Regions from separate parts of the Kocuria sp. KKT182 genome, predicted to be linked through region 3. Evidence: predicted binding sites of a transcription regulator. Region 3 holds the regulator's gene; each other region holds the start of a gene.
What was found. The regulator LexA, encoded in region 3, represses DNA repair genes until DNA is damaged. The targets are predictions, from matches to a motif close to TCGAACANNTGTTCGA.
Positions count from the first base shown of each region.

Region 1: the regulator LexA is predicted to act here: its motif matches at 3,103-3,118, upstream of ACZ2G1_RS04080 (DUF6504 family protein).
Region 2: the regulator LexA is predicted to act here: its motif matches at 4,228-4,243, upstream of ACZ2G1_RS04045 (DNA polymerase III subunit alpha).

Region 1 is NZ_CM145757.1:897,842-904,414, reverse strand. Features, by position in the region: gene ACZ2G1_RS04105 (nucleosidase) at 1-200, shown strand, start outside; gene ACZ2G1_RS04100 (lipoate--protein ligase family protein) at 245-961, shown strand; gene ACZ2G1_RS04095 (SOS response-associated peptidase) at 1,000-1,833, shown strand; gene ACZ2G1_RS04090 (pyridoxamine 5'-phosphate oxidase family protein) at 1,848-2,249, shown strand; gene ACZ2G1_RS04085 (GNAT family N-acetyltransferase) at 2,374-2,877, opposite strand; gene ACZ2G1_RS04080 (DUF6504 family protein) at 3,179-3,502, shown strand; gene ACZ2G1_RS04075 (fumarylacetoacetate hydrolase family protein) at 3,582-4,421, shown strand; gene ACZ2G1_RS04070 (TIGR03885 family FMN-dependent LLM class oxidoreductase) at 4,552-5,520, shown strand; gene ACZ2G1_RS04065 (MOSC domain-containing protein) at 5,559-6,131, opposite strand; gene ACZ2G1_RS04060 (hypothetical protein) at 6,387-6,573, shown strand, end outside.
Region 2 is NZ_CM145757.1:890,657-897,229, forward strand. Features, by position in the region: gene ACZ2G1_RS04040 (PRC and DUF2382 domain-containing protein) at 1-650, opposite strand, end outside; gene ACZ2G1_RS04045 (DNA polymerase III subunit alpha) at 836-4,219, opposite strand; gene ACZ2G1_RS04050 (LysR family transcriptional regulator) at 4,500-5,495, shown strand; gene ACZ2G1_RS04055 (tartrate dehydrogenase) at 5,623-6,573, shown strand, end outside.
Region 3 is NZ_CM145757.1:154,558-161,130, forward strand. Features, by position in the region: gene dapF (diaminopimelate epimerase) at 1-39, shown strand, start outside; gene ACZ2G1_RS00670 (class I SAM-dependent methyltransferase) at 111-773, opposite strand; gene hflX (GTPase HflX) at 943-2,571, shown strand; gene ACZ2G1_RS00680 (ATP-dependent DNA helicase) at 2,576-4,654, shown strand; gene lexA (transcriptional repressor LexA) at 4,806-5,585, opposite strand; gene ACZ2G1_RS00690 (LysM peptidoglycan-binding domain-containing protein) at 5,930-6,358, shown strand; gene ACZ2G1_RS00695 (histidinol-phosphate transaminase) at 6,449-6,573, shown strand, end outside.

The DNA.
Region 1 (6,573 bases), 740 kb from region 3:
TGGCCGCCCGGGCGGACCTCGTGGACATGGAGGGCTGGGCGATCGCGGTGGCCTGCCGGCACCTGGGCGTGCCGCTGCGGATGGTCAAGCACGTCTCGGACGCCGCCGACGAGGAGGCGGTCGCGTGGGCCGAGAAGGTCGAGCTCAGCGCCCTGGCCCTGGGGCGCTGGTTCCGCGGCAGCGGGATCACCGGGGCGTGACCTGCCGCAGGACCGTCCGGATCCGCCACTAGACTGGGGCCAGCATGAAACTTCTCCGCCAGCGCGAGTCCCTGGGCGCCCAGCAGGACTACGAGAGCGCCATGACCCTCCTCGCCGACGTGCGCCGCAGCGGGCCCGTCCTGCGCCTGTACGAACCGGCCCCCACGGTCGCCTTCGGCCGCCGGGACGAGCTGCGCCCGGGCTTCCCCGACGCCGCCCGGGCCGCCCGCGAGAGCGGGTTCGAGCCCCTGGTCCGCAAGGTGGGGGGCCGCGCCGCGGCCTACCACGGCGGGTGCCTGATCATCGACCACCTCGAGGCCGCCGAGGACCCCACCTCGGGCATCCAGGACCGCTACCGGCTCTTCGGCGACATGATCGTGGCCGCCCTGGAGGAGCTCGAGGTCGAGGCCGACGTCGGCGAGATCCCGGGCGAGTACTGTGCCGGCGAGCACAGCGTGCACGGGACACACCCGGCGTCGTCGTCCACCCCGGGCCGGAAGGTGAAGCTGGCCGGGACGGCCCAGCGGGTGGTCGCGGGCGCCTGGTACTTCAGCACCGTGCTCGTGGTCGAGCAGTCCGAGCCCATCCGCTCGGTGCTCACCGACGTCTACTCGGCCCTCGACCTGGACTGGGACCCGGCCACCGCCGGGGCCGTGGACGACCTGCGCCCGGGCACCACCGTGGCCGACGTGGAGCGCGGGATCCGCAAGGTGTACGGCATGTACTCCCGGTACCTGGGGTACGGGCCGCTCACCGACTGAGCCCCGGCCGCGGGCCGGGCAGACCGAGGAGGCAGCAGATGTGCGGACGCTACGTCATCGCCCGGGCCGTGGGCGACCTCGTCGCCGCGACCGGGGCGGTCCCGGACGAGAGCCTGGGCGAGGCCGACACCGAGCGGCTGCGGGCCAACTGGAACACCGCGCCCACCACCGACGTGCCGATCGTCCTGGAACGCCTCACCGGCGGGAACGGCCGGGACGACGGGGAGCTGGTGCGCGAGCTGCACGTGGCCCGCTGGGGACTGGTCCCGGGCTGGGCCAAGGACCCGGCGGTCGGGTCGAAGATGTTCAACGCCCGCTCGGAGACCGTCCTCGAGAAGCCGTCCTTCCGCAAGGCGGTCCGGGCCCGCCGGTGCGCGGTCCCGGCCAACGGCTACTACGAGTGGAAGAAGGAGCCCGGCGCCGGGAAGGGCGGGCGCAAGCAGCCCTACTACGTCCACCCGGCCGATCCGGAGGAGACCATCTGGTTCGCCGGGATCTACGAGTGGTGGCGGGTGCCCGAGGGCACGGAGCTGCACTCCGCGGCCCTGCAGCCGGGCAGGGACGGCGGCGGGAGCACCTGGTTGCTGTCCTGCTCCATCCTCACCACCGACTCCCCGGAGCCCTCCGACGAGCACCCCGTGCTCACGGAGCTGCACGGTCTGCACGACCGGATGCCGATCCCGCTGGCGCCCGAGCACGTGGGGGACTGGCTGCGCCCCGGGGAGGACGACGCCCCGCAGCTCGTGGACCTGGTCCGGGCCGAGGCGCACCGGACGGCCGCCCGCTGGGTGCTCGACCCGGTGGGCCCGGCGGTCGGCAACGTGCGCAACAACTCCCCGGAGCTCGTCGAGCCGCAGCGGAGCCTGTTCTGAGCCCCCGGGAGCCCGTGGACCGGGTCACCGCCTTCGTCCGCGCCCACGGCGGCGGGGTCGTGGCGACCAACAGCGGCGCCGGCTGCCCCGAGTCCGCGTGGATCAACCTCGCGGCCCTCGGGGACGGGCGGCTGGTCTTCGGCACGAACGAGCGCAGCCGCAAGTACGCCAACCTCCTCGCCGACCCCCGGGTCTCCCTCGTGGTGGTCTCCGGGACGGGCCAGGAGTTCCAGCTCGAGGGCGAGGCCGCCGTGCTGGAGGGCTCCGCCGCGCAGGACGCCGGCGAGGTGCTGGAGTCCCGGCACCCGGGGGCCACGGACAAGGACAGCACCCGGCTCGTGGCGGTGCGCCCCCGCTGGGCGCGATTCGTCGACATCGCCGCCGATCCCCCCGTCCGGGAGGAGTTCTCGCTCTGAGCCGGTCACAGAAGAGGCCCGGGACCCGCATCGCGGGTCCCGGGCCTCTTCCACGGCCGGGTGCCGGGCCCTGTTCGTGCCGGCGTCCCCTCCGGCGTCCCCCGGTCCGGAGCGCCCGCCGGGCTCAGACGTCGTCCGTCTCGGGGACCCACCGGTTGAAGTCGAGCGTCAGGTAGAGCGCGAGCGCCGCCGCGTTGTCCTCGGCGATCCGCAGGCTGACCTGGTCGTAGCCGTTGTCGTAGAGGGTGCCCATGGCGCAGCGCACCAGCTGCTCGGCCAGGCCCTGGCGGCGGCGGGAGGCCGCCGTGAACAGCTCGAAGATGTAGGGGACGTCAGGGAGGTCGTCGCCGACCCGCCGGGACAGCACGAGCGCGGCGGCCACCACGGTCCCGTCGTCGTCGACCACCACCGGCGAGGCCTCGGGCAGGAAGGGCCCGTACTCCCCGTCGAAGACTCCCCGGATCACCTGGCGGGCCTCCTCCAGACTGGAGACCCCGCCCTGCTCGTAGGAGGAGTAGTAGAGCTGGGCGAGGCTCTCGGCGTCCTCCGGGCCGGACGGACGCAGATTCACCGCGGGCTTCTTGGTGTTCGCCGCGGTGTGGGCGATCAGCGTGATGGTTCCGGTCATGGAAGGCCTCCGTGAGGTCGACGCCGGTTGCTCCGGCGGGGCGGACGAGGGACAGGGGACGTCCGGGAGGGCCGCGCAGGGCAGGCCCTCCGTGCATTCAGCGTATCCATTTCGCTGGGCTTGTCCATGCTTCGCCGTCCTCGATCGCAAAAGTGAACGGCCAGGTCGGAGCGGGGACTTCACGGGAACACCTGTTCCTTTTCCGCGCTCTTCCGGGTTAGCGTGTCGTACAGGTGTTCTAGCTTCCAGGGAACAGGGCGCACCGGGGACGGGCGCCGGGCCGAGGGAGAGAGGAGCCGTCGTGGGTTTCCTGACGGAGAGCGTCGACGTGGACTGCGACACGGACGGGGTGCCGGTGGGCGTGCGCTGGCGCGGGCGGGACTACCTGGTGGCCCAGGGACCCGTGCGCTGGTACGAGCGCCGCGCCTGGTGGTCCGAGGACGCGCGGCTGCCCAAGGACCGGGGGATCGGTGCGGTGGACCAGCAGATGTGGCGGGTCCAGGTGCAGCTGAACACCCGCTCCGAGCTGCTGACCCTCGAGCTCGTCCACACCCTCGACACCGGGCGCTGGCGGCTGCTCGCCGCCACGAGCGCCTCGGGGATCCGCGTGGTGCGCTGCGCGTAGGCCGCCGCGGTGCACCCTCCCGCCGGAGGTGCATAGGATCGTCGGTGGAGACCGCACCGCAGAACGTGAGGGAGCACCCGTGAGACTCGGCACCGTGCGACGAGACGGCACCACCCAGGCCTTCCGGCAGGAGGACGGGCGGACCGTCTACCTCCCCGTCCCCGACGTCGGGGCCCTCCTCGCCGGGGGCGACCTGCGGCTGCCGGGGGAGCCGGGCCCCGCGCCGGCCCCGGAGGACCTGGCGACGCCCGTCCTGCGCCCGGGCAAGATCCTGTGCGCCGGGCTGAACTTCTACGACCACGCGGAGGAGGTCGGTCAGGAGATCCCGGAGCACCCCACGATCTTCGCGAAGTACGCCACCGCGCTCATCGGCCCCACCGACCCCATCGCCATGCCGGAGGAGTCCGAGAAGATCGACTGGGAGGCCGAGCTCACCGTGGTGATCGGCTCGCCCCTGCGCCACGCCACGCCGGACCAGGCGCGGGCCGCGATCGCCGGGTACACCATCATGAACGACATCTCGGTGCGGGACTGGCAGGGCCGGACCTCCGAGTGGTTCCAGGGCAAGAACTTCGACCGCACCACCCCGGTGGGCCCCGTGGTGGTGACCCCCGACGAGATCGACCCCGAGGCGGGACTGGCGATCCGCTGCACCGTGGACGGCGTGCGGCACCAGGACTCCGGCACCGACCGGATGATCTTCTCCGCCGTGGAGCTGGTCGAGTACCTCAGCCGGTTCCTGACCCTCGAGCCCGGGGACCTCGTGGCCTGCGGCACTCCCGCCGGCGTGGGCCTGGCCCAGAAGCCCCGCCGGATCTGGTTGCGGGACGGCCAGGAGGTCGTCACCGAGATCGAGGGCATCGGCGAGCTGCGCAACGTCTGCACCCCCGCCGAGGACCTCCGGGCGGCGGCCGGCTGACCCGGCACCCGTCCCCACCCGGTCCCGTCCTCCCTCTCCTGCTGTCCAGATCCCCGTGACCTGATCCCCGTGACCTGATCCCCGTGACCTGATCCCACTGTCCTGTTCCCGCCTTCGACCGGAGGACCCCATGGCGACGATCGGCTTCCACGCCTCCCACGAGCAGATCCCTCCCGAGCAGCTGCTGCGCGACGTCGAGCACGCCCAGCAGGCCGGCTTCGGCGCCGCCATGTGCTCGGACCACCTCGAGCCATGGTCGCCGCACCAGGGCCACTCCGGGTTCGCCCTGTCCTGGCTGGGCGCCGCCCTGGCCACCACGGACCTGCCCTTCGGGTTCGTGCACGCCCCGGGCCGGCGCTACCACCCCGTGGTCACCGCCCAGGCCACGGCCACCCTCGCCCGCATGTTCCCCGGTCGGATCTGGACCGCCCTGGGCAGCGGGCAGAAGCTCAACGAGCGGGCCGTCACCCCGGACTGGCCGGCCAAGGAGCACCGGCAGCGGTTCCTCGAGAGCAGCTTCGACGCCGTCCGCCGGCTGCACGCGGGCGAGGAGGTGTCCTGCCGCGAGCCGTTCCACGCCGACCGCGCCCGGGTCTGGGACCCGCCGGAGGTCCTGCCCGCCCTGCGCGTGGCCGCGCTCACCCCGGCGACGGTCCGCCGCTTCGCCCCCCTGGCCGACGGGTTCATCACCGTCCAGCAGCCCCTCGAGGACCTGCGCCGGATGCTCGAGGCCTGGCGCGAGGCCGGCGGCACCGGGCGGACCGCGCTGCAGGTGCACCTGAGCTGGGCGCCCTCCCCGGAGCAGGCCCGCGCGATCGCCTTCGACCAGTGGCGCACCAACGTCTTCGACCCCGTGACCATGGCCGAGCTCGCTTCGCCCCAGGACTACCTGCGCAAGGCGGTCCAGGAGGACGTGGGGGATGAGCAGATCGCCGGGGCGGTCAACGTCTCCGCCGACCTCGGCCGGCACGCCCAGTGGCTGCACGAGTACGCCGACCTCGGCTTCGACGAGATCTACCTCCACCACGTGGGGCAGGAGCAGGGCCGCTTCCTCGACGCCTTCGGGGAGACGGTGCTGCCCCAGCTGGCGCAGGCCTGACCCGGCGCGGGCCCGGGCGCCGGTCCCGGGTGGGCGGGCTACGGCAGCCGGGACGGGCGCCGCAGCACGGCCGCGCCGGCCAGCTCCGGCTCGAGCGGTACCGGGCTGTGCAGCACGGCCGGTCCGCGGTGCAGGTCGCCGCTGGACAGCGGCCGGCAGCGCAGGCCCCCTCGCCCCCGCATGGCGGCGTGCGCGCCCGGAGCCAGGACCCGGTCCATCCACACGCAGGGGTGGGCCGGGCGCCCGCCCCGCAGCCGCACGAGGGCGCCCCGGGACTCCAGCGCGAACTCCTCGCCCAGCAGCGGGGCCAGGTGGGCGCCCCGGAGGACCACGTTGCGCCGGGTCAGGAGCGGGTCGAAGGGGTCCGTGCCCAGGTCCGCGGCCATAGCCTCGAGCGCCTCGACGGCGAGCAGGGTGACGGCGGCGTCCATGTGCGCGGCCTTGCCGAAGAACCGGTCGCCCACCACGCCCTTGCCGGCCACCAGCTCGACCCGCTCGGCGTCTGTGGTGGGGACCTCCGCCGCGCCGTCCCGGGCGCGGCCGAAGTAGGCGTGCGCCGGTGACACGAGCAGGTGCAGGACCTCCACGTCGTACCGATAGGTCGCCGTCATGGCCCACACCCCTCCGTCGTCGCGGCCGCCGGTCCGGCGCCGCCTCGCTGTCGCCGGACCTCAGCATAGGCAGGGCGGGCGACACCGCGGGGCGCCGGGCCGCGCCGCCCGATCTTCCCTGCACCCGGGGAGCGCCCCGCGAGCCTGTCCCCTTTACGGATGCACACCTGGTGTCCGGGGGTGCGCGCGGGCAAGAATGGCAGCGACGGAGGACAGCCGAGGGGCACCGTGGTCCGGACGGGGGAGGGAGGTCGCGTGTCTGCCAGACGCTCCGCCGGGGGACGGTACCGGCTGGCCGGGCCGGCCGGGTCGGCCGTGGTCGTCCTCCTCGTGGTCCAGCTCCTCCTCCGGGGCGTGATCTCCGTGGCGCAGCTCGCGCTCGGAGCGGCGGCGCTCGTCGTCGTCGCGCTGGTGCTCGGCCAGCGGTTCCTCGTCCCCTGGC
Region 2 (6,573 bases), 740 kb from region 3:
CCGACGTGCAGCTGCTCCTCGTGGCGGACCACGCCGTTGTCGACACTGTCGGTGCGGTCACGGTCGGTGAGCCCGGCGGTGCGGTCGCGGTCGGTGTCGACGTCGGTGATCCCGGCAGTGCGGTCACGGTCACGGTCGGTGTCGGCGTACCCGTCGTTCTCGGGGTAGCCGGCAGTGCCGGTCGCCGGGACGGCGTTGCGGTCGGTGTCCGCGGCGTAGCGGTCGTCGCGGTCGGCGAGACCTGCGGCGCCGGCGGTCCCGGCGGTCCCGGCGGCACCAGCGGTGCCGGCAACGCCGGCGGTGCGGTCACGGTCGGTGCGGTCGCGGTCGTCGGTGCCGGAGTAGTTCATCTTGTAGTAGCGGTAGATCTCCTCCTCCTCGGCCGGGGAGAGGTGCTGGTCCGCGTCCACGTTCGGGGCGTCCTTGACGACGTCCTTGGTGTAGGGAAGGACGAGGCGGTCGCCGTCCTGCTGGGCGCCGTCGGCGGGGACGAAGCTCTCCTTGGTGCCGAAGAGACCGGTGTTGACGGTCACGAAGGTGACCTCTTCGGTGTTGTCGTCCAGGAAGACCTGCTCGACCTTGCCGATCTTGTCGCCGTCCGACCCGTAGGCGGTGGCGGACAGCAGTGCGTTCACGTCGTACGTAGCCATGAGAACTCCTTCTCTATTCTGCGAGGCAACGGGCTCCCCTGGACGGGGGGCTCGCCGCGGACGATCTCCGCCCGGGGAGGCGGGGTGCAGCTCGTCCGCTGTTATTAGTAACCATACTGGCAATCAGTTCGCTGGCCAATGGCTTCACCGAGAGTGAAACCCCTGGATCCGGACGGTCTCCCTGCTCATCCTGCCCCGGCTCCCCGCAGGCTAGGCGGGGCCGCGGCGCGCACCGCGGCCGGGGTTCCGGGGTCGGCGAGGTCCCAGGCCTGCTCGGCGCTGATGCTGATCCCCCGGGGCCCGGTGCGCCGCGTCCGGCCCCGCACCAGCAGCATCCGCGTGCCGAACAGGTGCTGCCCCGAGCGGGCCTGGGCGTCGGAGAAGAAGGCGCAGTCCACCGCGCCCGTGCCGTCGTCGAGGCTGACGAAGACCACCCGCCGGCCGCTGCGCATGGGCGGGGTCATGGTCGAGACCCGCACCCCCGCCACGAGCACCTCGGACCGGTTGCGCAGCTCCAGCAGCCGCTCCGCGGGCGTGACCCCGAGCTCGCCGAGCAGGGGCGCCCAGCTCTCCAGCAGGTGCGCCGAGACGTCCACCGCGAGCAGGTCCAGCTCGGTGCGGACCTTCTCCGCCAGGGTGGGCTCGGGGCGCTCCGCGGGTAGGGCGCGCAGCTCGAGGTCCCCGAGCGGAAGGGCCAGCTGTCCCTCGACCTCCCCGGCCGGCCGGGCGGGCCGGCCGCTGTCCGCCCGGGCCCGCAGGGCGTGCACAAGGTCGGCGCGGGACGCGGGGCCGCCGGAGCGGCGCAGCAGGCCGTCGAAGGCCCCCACGGCGGCGAGACGCTCGAGGGTGCGCCGGGCGGGACGGGCCCGCTGCCGCAGCTCGGCGAGCGAGGCGTAGGGCTGCCCCGCCACGATCCGGCGGACCTCGGCCCGGGAGACCCCGTGGATCCCGGTGAGGGCCAGGCGCACGCCCAGGCGGGCGGGGTCGTCGTCGAGCCGTTCCACCCGGTAGTGCTCGTCGGAGCGGTTGACGTCCACGGGCAGGACGGGGATGCCCATCCGCCGCGCCTCCCCCACGAGCAGGCGCTTGGGGTACATCCCGGGATCGTGCTCCCACAGCCCCGCGAGGAACGCCTCCGGGTGGTGGGCCTTCAGCCACGCGGACTGGTAGGTGGGCACCGCGAACGCCGCGCCGTGGGCCTTGCAGAAGCCGAACGAGCCGAACGCCGCCAGGGTCTCCCAGACCCTGTCCACCACATCCAGGGGGTAGTCCCGCGCACGGGCCCGCTCGCGGAAGAACTCCTCCACCTCGAGCTGGCGCTCGGAGCCCAGCCGGCGGCGCAGCTCGTCGGCCCGGGCGAGACCGCATCCGGTGAAGGTGTCGAGGATGCGCAGGACCTGCTCGTGGAAGACGGTCACGCCGTGGGTCTCGGCGAGGATCGGGTCGAGGGACGGGTGGATCGAGACGGGCGCGGACCAGCCGTGGCGGTGCTCCAGGTAGGGGCGCACCATGTCCGAGTGCATCGGCCCGGGACGGAACAGGGAGATGTCCACGATGAGGTCGCGGAAGCTCGTGGGCGCCATCTTGCCGATGAGCTCGCGCTGGCCCGGGGACTCGATCTGGAAGCACCCCAGGGTGTGGGTCGAGCGGATGAGCTCGAACGTCCTCCCGTCGTCCACGGGGATCGCCTCGAGGTCCAGGCGGGGCCGGTCCGGGTGGGTGCGGGCCACCTCGTCGACGGCGTGGGCGAGCGCCGACTGCATCCGCACGCCGAGGATGTCGAGCTTGAGCATGCCCATGGGGTCCATGTCGTGCTTGTCGAACTGGCTCATGGGCATCCCCGTCCCACTGGACTGCACCGGGGTGCGGTCCAGGAGGCTCAGGTCCCCCAGGATCACCCCGCACGGGTGCATGGAGATGTGTCGGGGCAGCCGGTCCAGGCGCTCGGTGAGGTCCACGAGGAGGTCGAGCTGCTTCTCCTGGGCCACCTGCTCGGCGAAGTCCCGCAGCTCCGGCTGGCGGGCGATGGTCTCCCGCAGCGCCGAGGCCGGCAGGTGCCACAGCTGCTTGGCCGCGCCGTCCACGGTCTCGGGGTCGATGCCGAGCGCCAGCCCGGCGTCCCGGACGGCACCGCGGGCCCGGTAGGCGTTCTGCATGCTCATGAGGCTCACCCGTTCGGGGCCGAAGCGCTCGAAGATCCGCCGGTAGACGCGGTGGCGCTCGGCCGACTCGACATCGATGTCGATGTCCGGGAGGGTCGAGCGGTCGTTGGAGAGGAAGCGCTCGAAGAGCAGCTCGTGCTCGAGCGGGTCCACCTGGGAGACGTCGAGCAGATAGTTGACGAGCGAGGACACCCCCGAGCCGCGGGCGGCGTGGCGGACCCCCATCTGCCCGATCATCGCCGAGACCTCGGCCACGGTGAGGAAGTAGGAGGCGAAGCCGAGGTCCTCGATCACCCCCAGCTCCTGCTCCAGCCGGTCCCGCACGGCCCGTGTCATGCGGCGGCCCGGGTAGCGGCGGCCCAGCCCCGTCTCGCACCGGGCCCGCAGCTCTGCGGGCGCCGGCCGGTCCAGGCCCAGCACGGAGGCCTCGGGCACCACCGGCCGCCCCCAGCCGCAGTCGGCGACCGGGTCCAGCCGGCACCGGTCGGCCACCCGCTGGGTGCCCGCCAGCAGGGCCGCGGCCCCGGCCGCGCCGAGGTCCGCGGCCCGGGCGATCTCCGCGGCGAGCGCGCGCATCTGCCGGGCGGACTTGAGCCAGCCCTGGCCGTTGGGCTGCAGCGGCTCCGGCGCCGTCGTCCGTCGGGACGTCCCGGTCCGCCCGGTGGCCCTGCCGCCGGGGGCGTGGCCGGCGCGCGCCCCGAGGGTCTCGAGCGGGGTGAGGGCGCGGGCGGCGTCGAGGACGTCGGCGGTGGCGGCCTCGGCGGGCGTGGCGTAGCGCACCGCGTTGGTCAGCACGGGGGTCAGCCCCGCCTCGAGGGCGGCGCGCAGCATCCGGGCCGCGTGGGAGGTGCTGCACGCCGTGCCGGGGGCGGCGAGGTGCGAGACCACCTCCACGGCGAGCGCCGGTGCGGGGAGCAGGGTCCGCCACCGGGCCAGGGCGGCGCGCCCGGTGCGGTAGCGGCGGGCCGCGAGCTCCTGCCCGACGTCGGAGGAGGGCCCGAGCAGGACGGTCAGGACCGGCTCCCCGTGCCGGGGCGAGTGTGCGGCGGCCGCGATCTCGGCGGCGGTCACCCCGGGCGGGCCCGCTGCGGCGTGGGCGGTGGAGACGAGCCGGCACAGGGCGGCGTAGCCCGCACCGGCGGTGCCGCCGGCCGCCAGGACCACCACGCGGCCGAGGGCGCGCTCGCGGCCGGGGTCCAGCAGGGCGAGGTCGGCCCCCAGGACCGGGTCGATGCCGTGCTCCCGGCACGCGCCCAGGTGCTTGATCGCGCCGTAGAGCCCGTCCCGGTCGGTGCAGGCGAGCGCGTCCGCGCCGTCCGCCGCGGCGGCGGCCGCCAGGACGGCAGGTCGGCTGACCCCGAAGTGGGCGCTGAAGGCGGTGGCGACGTGCAGGTGCGGAAAGCTCACGCCCCCATTCGAATACGTGTTCGAATCTTAAGTCAATTGCAAACCGCCGGGGCCGCGAGAACTCCGGCTCCTGGGCGTCCGTGGCGGCGCACGCCGGCCCAGGAGGACGCCGGACCCGGGCGGGACACGATCCGCCCACGGCCCGCAGGGGCGCCGCGCACGGGGACGCCCTCGTTCCGGGACGGGGGATGCCGCACTTCTGTGGCATGTTGTTTCCTGCACCCACGGGCAGGACCGAGGGGCCCGCACCCCCGCCGCACGGACGCAGGAGGAGACGACGATGGACGTCCGGCAGCTCATGTACTTCCTGGCCGTGGTGGACCACGGCGGCTTCACCCGCGCCGCGGAGCAGCTGCTCATCGCCCAGCCCTCCCTGTCCCAGACGATCAAGGGCCTCGAGCGGGAACTGGGGGTGCCGCTGTTCCACCGGATCGGGCGGCGGGTGGTGCTCAGCGAGGCCGGCGAGGAGCTGGTGGGCCCGGCCCGGGTGGTGGTCCGGGACCTGGAGGCCGCCCGGTCCGCCGTCGACGACCTGCGCGGGGTGCGCAGCGGCCGCCTGGACGTGGTCGCCATGCCCTCCCCCGGCGTCGAACCGCTCACGTCGATGATCGCCGCCTACGCGCGGGCCCACCCGGCCGTGACGGTCAGCGTGGACGCGGCCTTCACCCCCGAGGAGGTGGCCGACGCGGTGCGCACCGGCCGCGCCGAGATCGGCGTCCTGGGCTCGGAGCACCCGTTCCGCTCCGCCGAGGTCGAGGTGATGCACCTGGAGCAGCAGCCCCTGGTGCTGATCGTGGCACCGCAGGCGGACACCTTCGGTGACGGGCACGCCATCCGCCGGGAGGACCTGGCCGGGCACCGGGTGGTCGTCTCCCAGCAGGGCTCGCTGATGCGGCGGCTGGTCGACGACGCCCTGGCCGGCGGGGTGCCGGTCGAGATCGCCGCCGAGGTCGCCCACCGCACCTCGGTCCTCCCGCTGGTGCTGGCAGGGGTCGGGCACGCGGTGCTGCCCTCCTCCTGGACCCCGCTGGCGCGCGCCGCAGGGCTGCGGGTGCTGCGGATCGAACCGGTCACCGTGCTGCACGTGGCCGTGCTCAGCCGCCCGGCGCACCTGACCCCGGCCGCCCGAGCGTTCCTGGCGGTCGCCGCCGAGCACGCGGCCCGGCACGCCGCGGATTGCTCCCGGGCACCGGAGGGAACGGCGCCGGACCGGGCCGAGAGGGCGGGCCGGCCGGAGGGGACGGCGCCGCAGGACGCGCCGCGGATCGTGTCATAGGGGATTCCTATCCGGGGGATGGGATTCCGGTCTTGGACCTCACGGTGCTCGGGGCGCTCTACTGGAACCCGGTGCCGCACTGCGCTGCGGACACCACGACCAGAGCACCCGAGAAGGAGAGCACCCCATGGCCGAGCACCAGGTCTTCACGATCGCCTCGATCCCCGCCGACGGCGTGGGCCCGGAGGTCGTCGCCGCCGGCCGCACGGTCCTGGACGCGGTGGCCGAGCAGTCGAACGGGGCGTTCTCCTTCGACTGGACCGAGTTCCCCTGGGGCAGTGCGTACTACGCCCAGCACGGGGTGATGATGCCGGCCGACGGGCTGGAGACCCTCCAGGACTTCGACGCCATCTACTTCGGCGCCGTGGGGTGGGAGAACGTCCCCGACCACGTGTCCCTGTGGGGGCTGCGGCTGAACATCACCCAGAACTTCGACCAGTGGGCCAACATCCGCCCCGTGCGCTTCCTCCCCGGCGTGGTCTCCCCGCTGCGCAAGGCCGACGACACCGAACTGGACTGGGTCGTGGTGCGGGAGAACAGCGAGGGCGAGTACGCCGGGCTCGGCGGGCGGAACCTCGCCGGCCGAGGTCCCGGCAACGAGGTCGCCGTCCAGTCCTCCCTGTTCACGGAGAAGGGCTGCGAGCGCATCATCCGCTTCGCCTTCGACCTCGCCCGCACCCGCACGGTGCAGAAGGTCTCCAGCGTCACGAAGTCCAACGCCCAGCAGTACGGCATGGTGCTGTGGGACGAGGTCTTCGCCCGCGTCGCCGCCGACTACCCCGACGTGCAGACGGAGTCGGTGCTGGTGGACGCGATGAGCGCCAAGTTCGTCCTGCACCCCGAGGAGCTCTCCGTGGTGGTGGCCTCCAACCTCAACGCCGACATCCTCTCCGACCTCGGCTCCGCCCTGGCCGGCAGCCTCGGCCTGGCCGCCAGTGCGAACCTCGACCCGGAGCGCCGGTTCCCCTCGATGTTCGAGCCCGTCCACGGCACCGCCCCGGACATCGCCGGCCAGGGCATCTGCAACCCGATCGGGGCGATCGCCAGCGCCGCCCTGATGCTGGACCACTTCGGTCTG
Region 3 (6,573 bases):
GGACCGGCCGTGCTGGTGGCCGACGGCACCTTCGTCTGAGGCCTGAGGCCTGAGGCCTGAGGCCTGAGGCCTGAGGCCTGAGGTTTGTGGGGCGGCCCGGTGCCGGTCGCTCAGTCCCGCCGTTCGACGAGCAGGACCCGGAACCCCTTGTCGGTCGTGTGCCGGGAGACCCGGAAGGCGGCGCCCAGCGCGGTGCCGAGCCACTTCTGCAGCGAGTCCGCCCCGAGGTTCTTCTGCACCACCAGCCACGCCGTGCCGCCCTCGGCCAGCCGCGGCAGCCACTGGAGGAGCAGCTCGTGCAGCTGCTGCTTGCCGATCCGGATGGGCGGATTGGACCAGATGGTGTCGAAGCGCCGCTCCGCGGGCACCTGCTCCGGCAGCAGCGCCTCCACGCCGGTCAGGCCCAGGGCCGCCGCGTTGTCCCGGGTGAGCCCGAGCGAGCGCTCGTTGACGTCCACGGCCGTGACCCGGGCCCCCGGGGCGGCCCCGGCCAGGCTCAGCGCGATCGGGCCCCACCCGCAACCGATGTCCAGGAGCTCCGCCCCGGCGGGGTCGGGAACATTTTCCAGCAGCACGGACGTTCCCTTGTCGAGACCCCGCGGACTGAACACCCCGTTGGAGGTCTGCAGCGAGACCTCCCGCCCCCGCAGCCGCACGGCCACGGACCGCCGCACCTCGGGGACCGAGGGGTCCTCGGAGAAGTAGTGCTCGGTCCCCGGGTTGGGGGTCGCCGGGCCGGCCACGGGATCGGGGGAGTCGGGAGGCGGTGCCATAGCGCCCCATGCTACCGACAGCGCCCGCCCCGCACGCACCGGGAACCGGCGCGGACCCCGCCGGGACGCCCGGCTCCGACGCCGGGATGTCCGGCTCCGCCACTAGGACGCCGGGATGTCCGGCTCCGCCACTAGAATGTACTGATCAGCATCCCGTCCGAAAGGAACCATGACCCACCCCCGTGAAACCCCTGCCGAGCCCCGCGACGCCGCGGAGCCCGAGAACGGCCTGAGCCGGCAGGACCTGGAGGACGTCGTCGAGCGCGTGCTGTCCCGGGCCCGTGCCCGGGAGCAGGCCGCCGGGCAGGACACCGCCCCCGAGGACGACTCCACCGCGCCGGGCAGGTTCTCCGGCCGGGCCCGGGAGCTGGCCGACGCCGAGGACGGGCACACCGTCCACGACGGCGACCAGCAGGACCTCGAGGAGCGCCGCGCCCTGCGCCGCGTCGCGGGCCTGTCCACCGAGCTCGAGGACGTCACCGAGCTCGAGTACCGCCAGCTGCGCCTGGAGCGCGTGGTGCTGGCCGGGCTGTGGACGGAGGGCACGCTCGCGGAGGCCGAGAACTCCCTGCGCGAACTGGCCGCGCTCGCCGAGACCGCGGGCTCCGAGGTGCTGGACGGCATCGTCCAGCGCCGGCTCAAGCCGGACCCGGCCACGTACCTGGGCTCGGGCAAGGCCAAGGAGCTGCGGGACATCGTCGCCGCGACCGGCGCGGACACCGTCGTCGTCGACTCCGAGCTCGCCCCCTCCCAGCGGCGCGGGCTGGAGGACGTCGTGAAGGTCAAGGTCATCGACCGCACGGGTCTGATCCTCGACATCTTCGCCCAGCACGCCAAGTCCAAGGAGGGCAAGGCCCAGGTCGAGCTCGCCCAGCTCGAGTACCTGCTCCCGCGCCTGCGCGGCTGGGGCGAGTCCCTGTCCCGCCAGGCCGGCGGTCGCGCCGCCGCCGGTGAGGGCATCGGCTCCCGCGGCCCCGGTGAGACCAAGATCGAGCTGGACCGCCGGCGCATCCGCACCCGCATGGCCAAGCTGCGGCGCGAGATCGCCGCGATGAAGCCAGCGCGCGAGACCAAGCGGCTCAACCGCCGCCGCCACTCCGTGCCCTCGGTGGCGATCGCCGGCTACACCAACGCGGGCAAGTCCTCGCTGCTGAACCGGCTCACGGACGCGGGCGTGCTCGTGGAGAACGCCCTGTTCGCCACCCTGGACCCCACGGTCCGCCGCGCGCAGACACCGGACGGCATCGGCTACACGCTCTCGGACACGGTCGGCTTCGTCCGGTCGCTGCCCACGCAGCTCGTCGAGGCGTTCCGCTCCACCCTGGAGGAGGTCGCCGACTCCGACCTCATCCTGCACGTGGTGGACGCCTCCCACCCGGACCCCGAGGCCCAGATCCGCGCGGTGCGCCAGGTCTTCACGGACATCGACGCGCAGAACATCCCCGAGATCATCGCCCTGAACAAGGTGGATGCCGCCGACCCGTTCGTGGTCGAGCGGATCAAGCAGCGCGAGCGCAACGTGGTGGTGGTCTCGGCCCGCACCGGGGAGGGCATCGAGGAGCTCCGGCAGCGGATCAGCGAGTCCATCCCGCGGCCCGAGACGGTGCTGGACCTGCTCGTGCCCTACCAGCGCGGCGACGTGGTCAGCCGGCTGCACGACTGGGACGCGGAGATCCTGCGCACCGAGCACCTGCCCGAGGGCACCCACCTGCTCGTGAAGGTCCGCGAGGACCTCGCGGCCGAGCTCGCGGAGTTCGCCCCCGAGCGCGCTCCCGGCTTCGGCGCCGAGAGCGCCTGAGCGCGTGGCCGCCGCATTCGTGGACGAGTCCGGGCACGACGTCTCGGGCGTGCGCCCGGAGACCCTGCCCGGGGCCAAGGACTCCCTGGCCCTGCTGGACACCGCCGTGACCGCGATGGGCGGGCAGGTCCGGGACGGGCAGCGGCTGATGACCGCCAAGGTGGCCGAGGCCCTGGACCGGGGCCGGCACCTGCTGGTCCAGGCGGGGACCGGCACCGGCAAGTCCCTCGCGTACCTGGCCCCGCTCGTGGAGCACGCCCAGCGCGCGGACAAGCCGGTGGTCGTGGCCACCGCGACGCTCGCGCTGCAGTCGCAGATCGTCGGCCGGGACGTGCCGCGCCTGCTGGCCGCCCTCGAGGGCGAGCTCGAGCGGGACGTGGACGTGGCCCTGCTCAAGGGCCGCAGCAATTACGCGTGCCTGCACAAGATCGAGGGCGGCTACCCGTCCGACGACGAGCCCGGCGCGCTCTTCGCGCTGCCCGACGCCGCCCCGCACCCCGGCCCGCCGCAGCCCGAGGCCGCCGAGAACCCCGGGCGGCTGGGGCAGGAGGTCCAGCGCCTGCGCGAGTGGGCCCGCGAGACCGGGACCGGCGACCGGGACGAGGTGCTCCCCGGGGTCAGCGACCGCGCCTGGCGCCAGGTGTCGGTCACGGCCAAGGAGTGCCTGGGCCGCAGCTGTCCCCTGGTCGAGGACTGCTTCGCGGAGCTCGCCAAGCAGCGGGCCGGTGAGGCCGACATCGTCATCACCAACCACGCCCTGCTCGCGATCAACGCGTTCGAGGGCATCACGGTGCTGCCCGAGCACGACGTCGTGGTCATCGACGAGGCCCACGAGCTCCAGGACCGGGTGACGGGCGCCGTCACCGGACAGCTCTCCGCGGCGATGGTCCGCTCGGCCGCCGCGTCCGCGCGCAAGCACACCTCCGCGAGCCCCGACTCGCTCACCGCCGGGGCCGCCAACCTCGAGGCCGCCCTGATGGGCGCTCCCGCCGAGCTGCTGCACCGCGGCCTCGGGGACGCCCAGGCGGCGGCCGTGGCCCAGATCCGGGACGCCGCCCGCACCGTGATGACCGAGTCCAAGGCAGGTCCCGGGGAGAAGGACGGGGACGCCGGCCGGCAGATGGCCCGCTCCCGGGTGAGCGACGTCCTCGACCTGGCCGAGCGGATCCTCGCCGCCGAGGAGCACCGCGAGGTGCTGTGGATCTCGCGCCAGGGCGGCTGGGAGCCGGGCCGCGGCTACGTGCCCGCGGAGGACACCGACCCGGCGACCCTGCACGTGGCCCCGCTCAGCGTGGCCGGCACCCTGCGGGAGGGGCTCTTCGACGGGCGCACCGTGGTCCTCACCTCCGCCACCCTGTCCGTCGGCTCGTCCTTCGACTCCGCCGCCGGCGCCCTCGGCCTGCGGGGCGAGGGCGCCCCGCGCTGGGAGGGCGTGGACGTCGGCAGCCCGTTCGACTACCCGAAGCAGGGCATCCTCTACCTCGCCAAGCACCTGGAGAAGCCCGGCCGCCGGCTCACGGAGGCCCAGCTGGACGAGATGCTGGCCCTGCTGGAGGCCTCCAGGGGCGGGGCCCTCGGGCTCTTCTCCTCCCGCCGGGCGGCGGAGGAGGCGGCCGAGGCGCTCCGCGGGCGCACCGACCTGCCGATCCTGTGCCAGGGGGAGTCCTCGCTCGCGGGACTCGTCCAGGAGTTCACCGACGACCCGGCCACGAGCCTGTTCGGCACGATGAGCCTGTGGCAGGGCGTCGACGTCCCGGGGGCCTCGTGCCGGCTCGTGATGATCGACCGGATCCCCTTCCCGCGCCCGGACGACCCGCTGGCGAGCGCCCGCAGCCGCGCCGCGGAACGGGCCGGCGGCAACGGGTTCATGTCCGTGTCCGCGACGCACGCGGCCGTGCGGCTCTCCCAGGGGGCCGGGCGGCTCATCCGCGCGGGCGGGGACCGGGGCGTCGTGGCGATCCTGGACTCCCGGATCGCGACCGCCCGCTACGGCGGCTTCCTCCGCGGGTCCCTGCCGCCGCTGTGGACCACCACGGACCGCCAGGTGGTGCTCGGCGCCCTGCAGCGGCTCTCCGTGGGCTGAGCACGTCCGGCGGACGCCCGGGGTCTCCCCGGACCGCGCCGGGCCCGCACGGGGTGCGGACAGCAGGAGGTGTCCGGACGGCGGCCGGCCCGGACGGCAACGGGCCCCCCCACCGGCGGCGGAGGGCCCGGGTGCCGGGGCGTGCGGCGGCTCAGAGGCTGCGCAGCACCGAGACGACCTTGCCCATCACGGTGGCGTGGTCGCCGAGGATCGGCTCGTAGCGCGTGTTCTGCGGCAGCAGCCAGGTGTGGCCGTCCCGCTGGCGGAAGGTCTTGACCGTGGCCTCGTCGTCGAGCAGGGCGGCCACGATGTCACCGTTGTCGGCGGCGCTCTGCCGGCGCACCACCACCCAGTCGCCGTCGCAGATCGCGGCGTCGATCATCGAGTCGCCCTTGACGCGCAGCATGAACAGCTCGCCGTGCCCGACCAGCTGGCGGGGCAGCGCGAGGACGTCCTCCACGGACTGCTCGGCCGTGATCGGCCCGCCGGCGGCGATGTGGCCCACCAGGGGGACCATCGTCACGTCCGCCGAGGTGGACAGCTCGGCCACGGCGTTCTGGGCGGCGGGACGAGCGGTCCGGCTCGCCGGTGCCGCCGGGGCCTCCTGCGACGGCTCGGCGGACTCCGCCCCGGCGGTCCCGCGCAGCTGCAGGGGAGTGAGCACCTCCATGGCCCGCGGGCGCTTGGGGTCGCGGCGCAGATAGCCCAGCTTCTCGAGCTGGGCGAGCTGGTGGGTGACGCTGGAGAGCGAGGCCAGGCCCACGAGGTCCCCGATCTCCCGCATGGACGGCGGATAGCCGTGCTCGGCGATGGAGCGCTGGATGGCCTCGAGGATGGTGCGCTGGCGCACGGTGAGCCCGCGGCTGCGCGAGCGTGCCCCGGGGCGGGCGCCCCGGGCGCGGGGCTCCTCGGGGGTGGGGGGCTGGGCCATGGGAGCGTCGTCCTTTCCCGTCCGGCTGCAGGTGCCGCAGCCGGTCTGCGCGGTCCCGGTTCCGATGTCGGACCCGGGTGGTTCGATGGGTCCCGGTCGGCAGGCGCAGGGGATCCGCAGCGCGCGCCGGCCGGGGGCCCGGACCTGTCCTCAGCCTAGGCGACACGCCGTGTGTGTTCAAACATATGTACGACCCGCTGTCGACAGCATTCGCAGACACGTGCTAGACATGGGTCATCGGTATTCGAAAGTATGTTCGATCGAATGGAGGCCCGCGAGGGTCGTCGACCGGACCGGTGTTCGAGATCGCCCGCTCCGTGCGGGAACGTCAAGGAGTTCATGTCATGAGTGCCAGTGCCACCCTCACCGCCGTCGTCGCCCGCCGCCGCGAGTCCGCAGGATCCGCCCGGGGGCTCGGCCGTGCGCTCCGGCGGGCCCGTCCCGGCCGCTCCGCGTCCCGCACCCCGCTGACCCTGACCCGCCGCGGCCGCCTGGTGTTCCTGGGGCTGCCCGTCCTGGCCGGCTCCGCCGCCCTGGTGGTGCTCGCCGTGATCTTCCTCGTCCCCTCGACGGCCACGGCCACGAGCGCACCCGTCCCGGGCTCCGGGACCGAGCAGACCACCGTGTTCCCCGGGCAGAGCCTGTGGGAGCTCGCCGTGGCGGCCGATCCGGACCGGGACCCGCGGGAGGTCATGGACGAGATCGTGGAGCTCAACGACCTGGACAGCTCCGTGCTCGTGGCCGGCCAGCTCCTCGAGGTCCCGGCCGCCTGAGCCGCCCGCCCGATCAGCACGCCCCGCTCTGTACGCCCCGCTCTGTACACCCCGATCTGTACGCCCCGGGCGGAGCACTAAACTGTCCGGGTGACGCAGAACCTGGACCGACTCAACGCCCTCCCGCTCCGCGACGACCTGCGCGGCAAGACGCCGTACGGCGCCCCGCAGCTCGACGTCGCCGTGGCGCTCAACACCAACGAGAACACTCATCC